Aquibium microcysteis: one gene and its partner. The protein of the gene in region 1 binds, or shares a complex with, the protein of each later gene. Links are inferred from orthologs where the notes say so. Each region holds a gene or a part of one and is shown in the gene's direction. Other genes may lie near its edges.

What was found.
Region 2: the proteins of trxB (region 1) and trxA are in contact, whole or in part, in a crystal structure (PDB 1F6M), measured with the Escherichia coli proteins. The link is inferred for Aquibium microcysteis from one-to-one orthologs.

The regions. Positions count from the first base shown.
Region 1 is NZ_CP061080.1:2,157,165-2,161,753, reverse strand. What follows is about bases 1,664-4,540. They hold trxB (thioredoxin-disulfide reductase), read left to right. Parts: upstream 1,664-2,553; coding sequence 2,554-3,528; downstream 3,529-4,540. Other genes in these bases: IAI54_RS09935 (LysR family transcriptional regulator), read left to right, coding at 3,559-4,455; IAI54_RS09945 (Lrp/AsnC family transcriptional regulator), read right to left, coding at 1,824-2,288; IAI54_RS09950 (glycosyl transferase family 90), read right to left, coding at 1,664-1,797. Outside these bases: IAI54_RS09955 (glycosyltransferase family 2 protein), read right to left, coding at 1-642; more of IAI54_RS09950, read right to left, coding at 817-1,663.
Region 2 is NZ_CP061080.1:5,207,551-5,211,932, forward strand. Bases 1,505-4,382 are described here. They hold trxA (thioredoxin), read left to right. Parts: upstream 1,505-2,722; coding sequence 2,723-3,043; downstream 3,044-4,382. Other genes in these bases: addA (double-strand break repair helicase AddA), read left to right, coding at 1,505-2,618; IAI54_RS24510 (M48 family metallopeptidase), read left to right, coding at 3,369-4,130. Also shown: more of addA, read left to right, coding at 1-1,504. UniProt on the Escherichia coli protein: Participates in various redox reactions through the reversible oxidation of its active center dithiol to a disulfide and catalyzes dithiol-disulfide exchange reactions.

The DNA.
Region 1 (4,589 bases):
CTCACCCACCGAGAGATTGCGGAAGTGAAGCAGGCGTCCCGCGGGGATCGGCACGACGCTCCCGTCGATGACCAGCCCCTCGTGCAGCAGCGCCGAAAGGTCGTAGCGGGCACGGCTTCGGCGGAACAGCCGGGCATGGCGATGGGTGTGGACCAGACGCGGCGCGTAGCCGTAGCCAGGCAGCCAGTCGCGGCGGCCGACCGAATAGGCGGCGGGCTCCGGCCGGTCGAGCGGCAGCCGGGACATCGCCTGCCGCAGGTCGTCCGACAGGCGCTCGTCGCAGTCGATGCTGAGGCACCATTCGTTGCGGCACTGTTCCAGCGCGAACTGCTTCTGAGCGGCGAAGCCGGGCCAGTCGCGGTGAAAGAGGCGGATCGGCCAGCCGAGCGACCGGTAATGGTCGATCAGGTCGAGCGTTCCGTCGGTCGACCCGGAGTCGACGATGACCACGTCGCCGAAGCCGGCGAGACTGTCGAGACAGGCACCGATTGCCGTCCTTTCGTTCTTGCAGATGATGAAGGCGGAAACGGATCCGAGAGCCGACGCCGTCGACGACGTGTGTGCGGGAGCGCTCGCGACACTCCCTCCGGCTCGACCGACGCCCGGTCTCTCGCCGGAGCCGTTCGGGCCCGAGCCGTTCATGTCCATTGTCTGCCCACTGTTCTGCACCCTTCCACAGGATTTGTTTCCGTTCCGTCCTCGCCGCGGGCGGATGCGCGCGAACTCCCCTCCTGGTCGTCTCTACCGAGCCTCGGATCGAATGCGCCGTTCATCCCGGCGTCTCGCCGAGGAAGTCGGCGGAATTAAGCAGCTGCATCAATCGGCGTCGTAGAACATCGAGGAGAAGGGCTCGGGGTCGATCTGGCCGGTGCATTCGAGGTACTTCTGGAGCACGAGCAGCGACACCTGGCTTTCGCAATCAGGGCGTGTGAACTGATACACGTGCCGTTGCGCGTTGGCAACGATCGCCATCACCTGCTCCGGGTTGGCCTCGCAGAAGGCAACCTTCTCCTCGAGATCGGCGAAGTCGTCCTGCAGTTCGACGTAATGCACGCCCGGCACGAGCCGGCCCTCCATGAACCAGGTCTCGAAGCGGGGCCTGGGCATCAGGCACACGGAGTTCGATGCCATGATCCATTTGAGATTCGTGGCCACATCATTGCCTTCCACCGAGATCACATAGCGGAAAGCCAGATGGTCCCGAATGGAGAGACGCGCTTTGGCCAGCCCGGGAGGCGAACCGGCGCTGAAACCGATGTCGTGCCGCGGATGATCGACGAAACGCTCGACGAGCCGCATCCGGGCTGGATTGCCGATGCTCCCGCGCCAGACGGCAAAGGGCTGCTTGTCGTCGAAACCGCGATCGTCCCTCGGCATGAAGAAGTGGCGCAGTCGGTCGAGCTTCATGACCACGGAATTGGCATTGTCGCCGCCCACGGGCCGGCTCTTCACGATCGTGGGTTCGGGCGGCACCCTGATGACGTCGCCGAACCTGTGCCGGAGCCGCCGGTGCGGCCCGAAATGCTTGGCGTCTCCCTTGAGGTCATAGTAGTAGTAGCTGTGCTTCAGGGGGATCGACCGGATGGGAATCGCGCCTTCGGCGTCCCCTCCCGGTGACATCTTGTTGTAGTAGCGGACCCTGGAAAAGAGATCGGCGGCGTTCTCCGGCCGCTCCGCGAGACGCGCGAACAGCCTCCGGCGTCGTGCCTCGAACACGCGGTAGGGCAAGGCGTCGCGCATGATGCCTGCGAGGTAGTAGGCGATGCGGTCTTTCGGCCGTCCAAGCGATAGCTGCAAAGGTTTCTGTCCGTTCGGCTGGGAGTTCAGATCGCAAGGAGCCCTTCGTCCTTGACCTGTCGGATGGTGAGCGCCGTGCGCACGGTATCGACGTTCGGAGCCGCCGTCAGGCCCGACAGCACGAATTCCTGGAAGCTCGACAGGTCCCTGGCCACGCAATGCAGGAGGAAGTCGGTTTCCCCCGACATCATCCAGGCCTGGCGGACCATCGACCAGCCCAGCGCGAGCTCTGCGAAGGCGCGGATGTCGCCTTCGGCCTGTCGGTGAAGGCCCACGAGGCAGAAGGCCACGACGTCATAGCCGAGCGCCGGAGCATTGAGGAGCGCGCGGTAGCCGCGGATCACGCCGCTCTCTTCCAGCCGCTTCACGCGTCTCAGGCAGGGCGGCGCGGAGATGCCGACGCGTCGCGACAGCTCGACGTTGGTCATCCGCCCGTCCGTCTGGAGTTCGCGCAGGATCTTCCAGTCCGTCGCGTCGAGGTCTGCCTTCATGCGTCGTCCTTCCCGGCAGCCGCGCCGCGCAAGAATCTTTCGCCATGGTTGCCACAGGCATCTGCCAAAAGCGAGCGGGCGCGGTGACGGAAGGGCTCCTGCCGGGCGGCCGGCGACGGCGGCAGATGGGACATGGCCTGTGAGAAACGATCTTGCGCCCTTGCGCAGCCGGCCATGCAAACCTTAGATCATCGCACGGATGGAGCCCGTTCCCGCACCCGGCGGGAACGGGTCCCTTTTGCATTTTCGCTGGAAGGCTTGCGTCATGGCAACGAAGCACGCGCCCGTCATCATCATCGGTTCCGGCCCGGCCGGCTATACCGCCGCGATCTATGCCGCGCGCGCCATGCTGAAGCCGATGTTGATCGCCGGCATGCAGCAGGGTGGGCAGCTGATGATCACCACCGACGTCGAGAACTTTCCCGGCTTCGCCGATCCGATCCAGGGGCCGTGGCTCATGGAGCAGATGATGAAACAGGCCGAGCATGTCGGCACCGACATGGTGAGCGACATCATCGTGGAGGCCGACATCGCCCGCAGGCCGTTCCGGCTGAAGGGCGATTCCGGTACCGAATACACCTGCGACGCGCTGATCATCGCGACCGGTGCGCAGGCCAAGTGGCTGGGGATTTCCAGCGAGGAGAGGTTCAAGGGCTTCGGCGTCTCGGCCTGCGCAACCTGCGACGGCTTCTTCTACCGGGGCAAGGACGTCGTCGTCATCGGCGGCGGGAACTCGGCCGTCGAGGAAGCGCTCTATCTGTCGAACCTCGCCAGGTCGGTGACGGTCATCCACCGCCGCGACGAGTTCCGCGCCGAGCGCATCCTGCAGGACCGGCTGTTCAAGAAGGACAACGTCACGATCCTGTGGGACACGGAGGTGGACGAAATCGTCGGGGAACCCGGAAAGGCGCCGATGCCCCCGTCGGTCAACGGCATCCGCCTGCGCAACCGCAAGAGCGGCGCCGTCTCGGAACTGCCGATCGACGGGGTCTTCGTCGCCATCGGGCATGCGCCGGCGGTGGAACTCTTCGCAGGCAAGCTCAGGCAGAAGCCGAACGGCTATCTGTGGACCGCCCCCGATTCAACCCGTACCGACGTGCCCGGCGTGTTCGCGGCCGGCGACGTCACGGACGACGTGTACCGTCAGGCGGTCACGGCGGCCGGCATGGGATGCATGGCCGCCCTCGAGGCGGAGAAATATCTGGCGGAGATCGAGACGCATCGCGAAGCGGCGGAATAGGGCCGTCCTGCGACGGGGAAGGGGACCATGATGCCATTCGACTGGGACAAGCTGCGGGTCTTCCACGCCGCAGCCGAAGCGGGCTCGTTCACCCATGCCGCCGAGCGGCTGAACCTGTCCCAGTCGGCGATCTCGCGCCAGGTCAGCGCGCTGGAGCACGACATCGGCGTGCCGCTGTTCCACCGCCACGCGCGCGGGCTGGTCCTGACCGAGCAGGGCGAACTGCTCTACCGCACCGCGCACGACGTGCTCATGCAGCTCGACACGGTGCGGTCGCGGCTTCTCGAAACGACCGAGAAGCCGTCCGGCGTGCTGCGGGTGACGACCACCGTCGGCCTCGGCGCCGGATGGATGACACAGCGCGTGCAGGAATTCCTCGAGCTCTATCCGGAAGTGCAGATCCAGCTGCTTCTCGCCAACGAGGAGCTCGACCTGACCATGCGCCAGGCCGACTGCGCCATCCGGCTGCGCCAGCCGCAGCAGCCCGACCTGATCCAGCGGCGGCTCTTCACCGTGCACCTGCACGTCTATGCCGCGCCCGCCTATCTCAACCGCTACGGCAAGCCGAATGCGGTCGAGGATCTCGCCCGCCACCGGCTGGTAACCTTCGGCGAGCCGGTGCCGCAGTTCCTCAAGGACCTGAACTCGCTGCAGACCTTCGGCATGCCGGAAGGGTCGAAGCGGACGGCGTCGCTTCAGATCAACGACCTGATGTCGATCCGACGCGCGGTGAAGACCGGGGCCGGCATCGCCATGTTGCCCGACTACATGGTCGACAAGGATGCGGGTCTCGTGCAGATCCTGCCCGAGATGGAGGTACCGTCCTTCGACACCTTCTTCGTCTATCCCGAGGCGATGAAGAACCAGGCCAAGCTCAAGGCCTTCCGCGACTTCCTCTTCTCCAAGGCGCGCAGCTGGGCCTACTGAGCCGGGCTACGCGGGTGCGGGCTGCCTGCCGGATGGCCTGCTTTCCGTTTGCGCATCTGCACTTGTTGCTTGCCGATTGCCCAGACCGTCCATAATTGCATGGGTGAATTGCAAATCAGTTGCTTGCCAAAGTG
Region 2 (4,382 bases), 3.1 Mb from region 1 along the record:
GCAAGCCCGACTGGGAGCCGAAAACGGTCAAGCAGGTGCTCTCGAAGGGCGTTGCCGAACACTTTCCCGCCTTTGCCGACGAGCATGCCCGCGCCTGCACGGCCCTCATCGACGCCTGCGACCGGCTCGCCGCCTTCCGCATGCTCAAGGCGACGCGTGCCGCGCTGACCATCGCCGACTGGCTGATCGCACGCTACGAGAGGCTGAAGAGCGCGCGCGGATTCCTCGACTTCAACGACCTGATCACCCGCACCGTGCGGCTCCTGTCGCGTGCGGATGTCGGGCCGTGGATCCAGTACAAGCTCGACCAGGGGATCGACCACATCCTGGTCGACGAGGCGCAGGACACCAGCCCCGACCAGTGGCAGGTCGTGGCGCGGCTGGCCGAGGAGTTCTTCACCGGTGCCGGCGCGCGTGACAATGCCCATCGCACCATCTTCGCCGTCGGCGACGAGAAGCAGTCGATCTACTCCTTCCAGGGCGCCGAGCCCCGGGCCTTCGGCGATCATGGCCATGTCTTCCGGGAGAAGGTCGAGGCGGCGCAGGCGAGTTTCGCCCGTGTGCGCCTCACCCATTCCTTCCGCTCGACCGAGGACGTGCTCAGGGCCGTCGACCTCGTCTTCTCCGGCGACGAGGCGCGCGCGGGGCTGACCGTCGATCCCGAGGGCATCGAGCACAGGGCGATCCGCGCGGGCGAGCCTGGGGTGGTCGAACTCTGGGACCAGATCGCACCGGAAGCCGTCGAGGCGCCCGAGGACTGGACCGAGCCGGTGGACCATGCCTCCGCACCCGCGGTCCAGCTGGCCGAGACCATGGCGCGCACCATCGACGGCTGGCTGAAGGCGGGCGAGCCTCTGCCCGGCAAGGGCCGGCTGGTGCGACCGGGCGACGTGCTGGTGCTGGTGCGCAAGCGCGACCGCTTCATCCACGCGCTCGCCCGCGGCCTCAAGAACCGGGGCATTCCGGTGGCGGGCGCCGACCGGCTCAACCTGCGCGCCCACATCGCGGTGAAGGACCTGATCGCGCTCGGCCGCTTCGTGCTGCAGCCCAATGACGACCTGTCGCTGGCCGCCCTGCTGAAGAGCCCGGTCTTCGGCCGGTCGGAGGACGACCTGTACGCGCTCGCCCATGCGCGTGGCCGCCGGTCGCTGTGGGACGTGCTGGAGGGCCGCGCCGCGACCGGCGATCCGCTCTGGCGGCCCGTGGCGGACGCTCTGCATCGATGGCGCGACGAGGCCGACGGCCGCCCGGTGTTCGAGTTCTACGCCGCCATCCTCGGCCGCGACGGCGTGCGCCGCGCGATGATCGCCCGGCTCGGCCACGAGGCCGGAGAAATCCTCGACGAGTTCCTCGGCTTCTGCCTCGCCGCCGAAAAGGCGGGCCCGGCCGGGCTCGAGTCTTTCCTGGCCGCGCTGGAAAACGCGGGGCCGGACATCAAGCGCGAGATGGACCAGACGCGCGACGAGGTGCGCATCATGACCGTGCATGCGTCGAAAGGACTTGAGGCGCCGCTGGTCTTCCTCGTCGACAATGGCAGCGCGCCCTTTTCCGACACGCACCTGCCGCGCCTCCTGCCGATCCCGTCGAGGAAGGGTCTGTGGCCCGGCGACGGCTTCGTCTGGCGGTCGTCCTCCGACGTCCAGAACCGCCTGTCGCGCGGCATCGGCCGGGCGATCGGCGAAAAGGCGAAGGAGGAGTACCGCCGCCTGCTCTACGTCGGCATGACGCGGGCGGAGGACAGGCTGATCGTCTGCGGCTATCGCGGCATGCGCGAGCCGCAGGAGGGCATCTGGCATCGCCTCGTCGAAGCGGGCTTCTCGAGGGCCGCGGTGGAAGAGGTCCGCCATCCGCAGACCGGCCTGCGCATCCGCCGCTTCCGCATCACGCCCGACCGGCCGCTGGCGCCGGCGGAAGACGGGGCGGCCGTTCAACCCGCGCCGGACGCCCTGCCGCCGCGCCTGACGGAACGGCTCGCGCGCTCCCGCGCCTTCCCGCGGCCGCTGGCGCCCTCCGGCGCCGGCGCGCTGATCGGCGAGGGCGAGGACATCGGCCCGCTCTCGGCCTCACCCGTGCTCGCCGCCGTCTCGGGCACCTCCTTCGCGGCGGCGCGCGGCACCGCCGTCCACCGGCTGCTACAGAGCCTGCCCGATGTGACGCCGGCCGATCGCGAGGCGGCTGCCGGCCGCTACCTCGACCGTGCGTGCAATGGCTGGAGCGCGGTCGAGCGCGAGGCGCTGTGGCAATCGGTCGACGCCGTGCTGCGTGAGCCCGCCTTCGCGCCGGTCTTTTCGCCGGGCTCGCGCGCCGAGGTCTCGGTCATGGGCACGCTGGAGGTGGCCGGGCGCCCGCGCGCGGTCTCCGGCAAGATCGACCGCCTTGCCGTCACCGGCGACGCGGTTCTGATCGTCGACTACAAGACCAACCGCCCGCCGCCGCGAGACCTCGATGCGGTGCCCGACACATATGTCGCCCAGCTCGCGCTCTACCAGGCGCTGCTCGTCCCGCTCTATCCTGGGAAGCGGGTTGAGGCGGCGCTGCTCTTCACCGAGGGGCCGCATCTCGTCGTGCTGCCGCAGACGCTGCTCGACGCCGCCCTTGTCCGACTCACGGCAGCGTGACAGAACACGCCTTGAACGCGGCCGCCCGGCCGACCACATATGCGCGGAACGTAATCTGTTGCGGGACCGGCCGAGTGCCGCAGCCCCCGCCGAGGAGACACCGGATGTCCACCGTCAAAGCCGACAAGAACAGCTTCCAGGCCGAAGTGCTCGACGCAGCCGAGCCGGTGGTCGTCGATTTCTGGGCCGAGTGGTGCGGCCCCTGCAAGATGATCGCCCCGTCGCTCGAGGAGATTTCCAACGAGATGGCCGGCAAGGTGAAGATCGCCAAGGTCAACATCGACGAGAACCCCGAGATCGCCGCCCAGTACGGCATCCGCTCCATCCCGACGCTGATGCTGTTCAAGGGCGGTCAGGTCGCCGACATGAAGGTCGGCGCCTCGCCCAAAACCGCGCTCTCGGCCTGGATCGGCGGCAACGTCTGATCGGCTGATCGCAGCATCGAGACGAGCCCGGCCTTCGCGCCGGGCTTTTTCGTTGAGGTGTGACATTTGCATAGAATTGAGTGTCCGCGTTCCTTCACACCCCCCTCTGCCTGCCGGCATCTCCCCCTCAAGGGGGGAGATCGATGTCACCGCCGATTGCGCCCAAGTGCCATCGTTGCAGAACGGGCGCCAAGACGAAGCTGCCGATCTCCCCCCTTGAGGGGGAGATGCCGGCAGGCAGAGGGGGGTATCGCGGAGCGCCGACATTTCCTTGTCGTTGCATCCCCGCTTCATCCCCACCCCGAATCGTCTATCCTTCTCACCCATGCTGCCCGGTTTCCTCAAGCGACCCGTCCGCCTTCCGCCGCCGCCCGCCGAGCCGGAGGAGCGGACGCATGTCGTCGCCGGACGCGAACTGCCGCTGCGCGTCGTCGAGAACGCCCGGGCGAAGCGGCTGACGCTCCGGATCGACGTCGGGGGACGCGGCCTGCGGGTCACCGTGCCGCCGGGCCTGCCGGAGCGCGAGGTCGACCGCTTCCTCGACCGGCACCACGGCTGGCTGGAGGAGAAGCTCGGCAAGCTGCCCGACCGGCCGCAGCTGCGCCCCGGCGCGAAGCTGCCGCTGCGCGGCGTGCCGCACCTGATCGTGCACGAGCCTTCGGCGCGCGGCAGCGTCTCGGTCGACACGGTCGACGGGATGCCGGCGCTGATCGTCCATGGCGACCGCGCCCATCTGCCGCGCCGCCTCGCCGACTTCCTCAAGCGAGAGGCGAAACGCGACATCGAGCCGCTGGTGGCGAAGCATACGGCCGCCGTCGGCCGCAAGGCCAAGGCCGTTCGCTTCAAGGACACCACCAGCCGCTGGGGCTCGTGTTCGTCCGACGGCAACCTCTCCTTCTCCTGGCGCATCATGATGGCCCCGCCGGTGGTGATCGACTACCTCGTCGCCCACGAGGTGGCGCATCTGAAGGAGATGAACCACGGGCCGAAATTCTGGAAGCTCTGCCGCACGCTCAACCCCCGCACCGACGAGGCCAAGGCCTGGCTCAAGCGCAACGGCGCGGCGCTGCACGCGATCGGGTTCTGATCAGGTCTCACCGGGCGTCATGAGCCGGACAGTCGGAAAGTAGGTGCGATACCGGCCCGTGTCGCACGTCAGAAGGGCGCAGTCGAGAACGGCGGCATGCGCCCCGATGAAGAAGTCGGGCAGCACGCCGCCGCGCTGTCCGCCGTGGCGCCGGTAGCTTGTGAATGCCTTTGCCGCGATGAAAAAAGCGCGGATGGAGGAATCGCGACGTGACGGAGCCCGGCAGCGGTAACGAAGGTGTCGACATCCTCG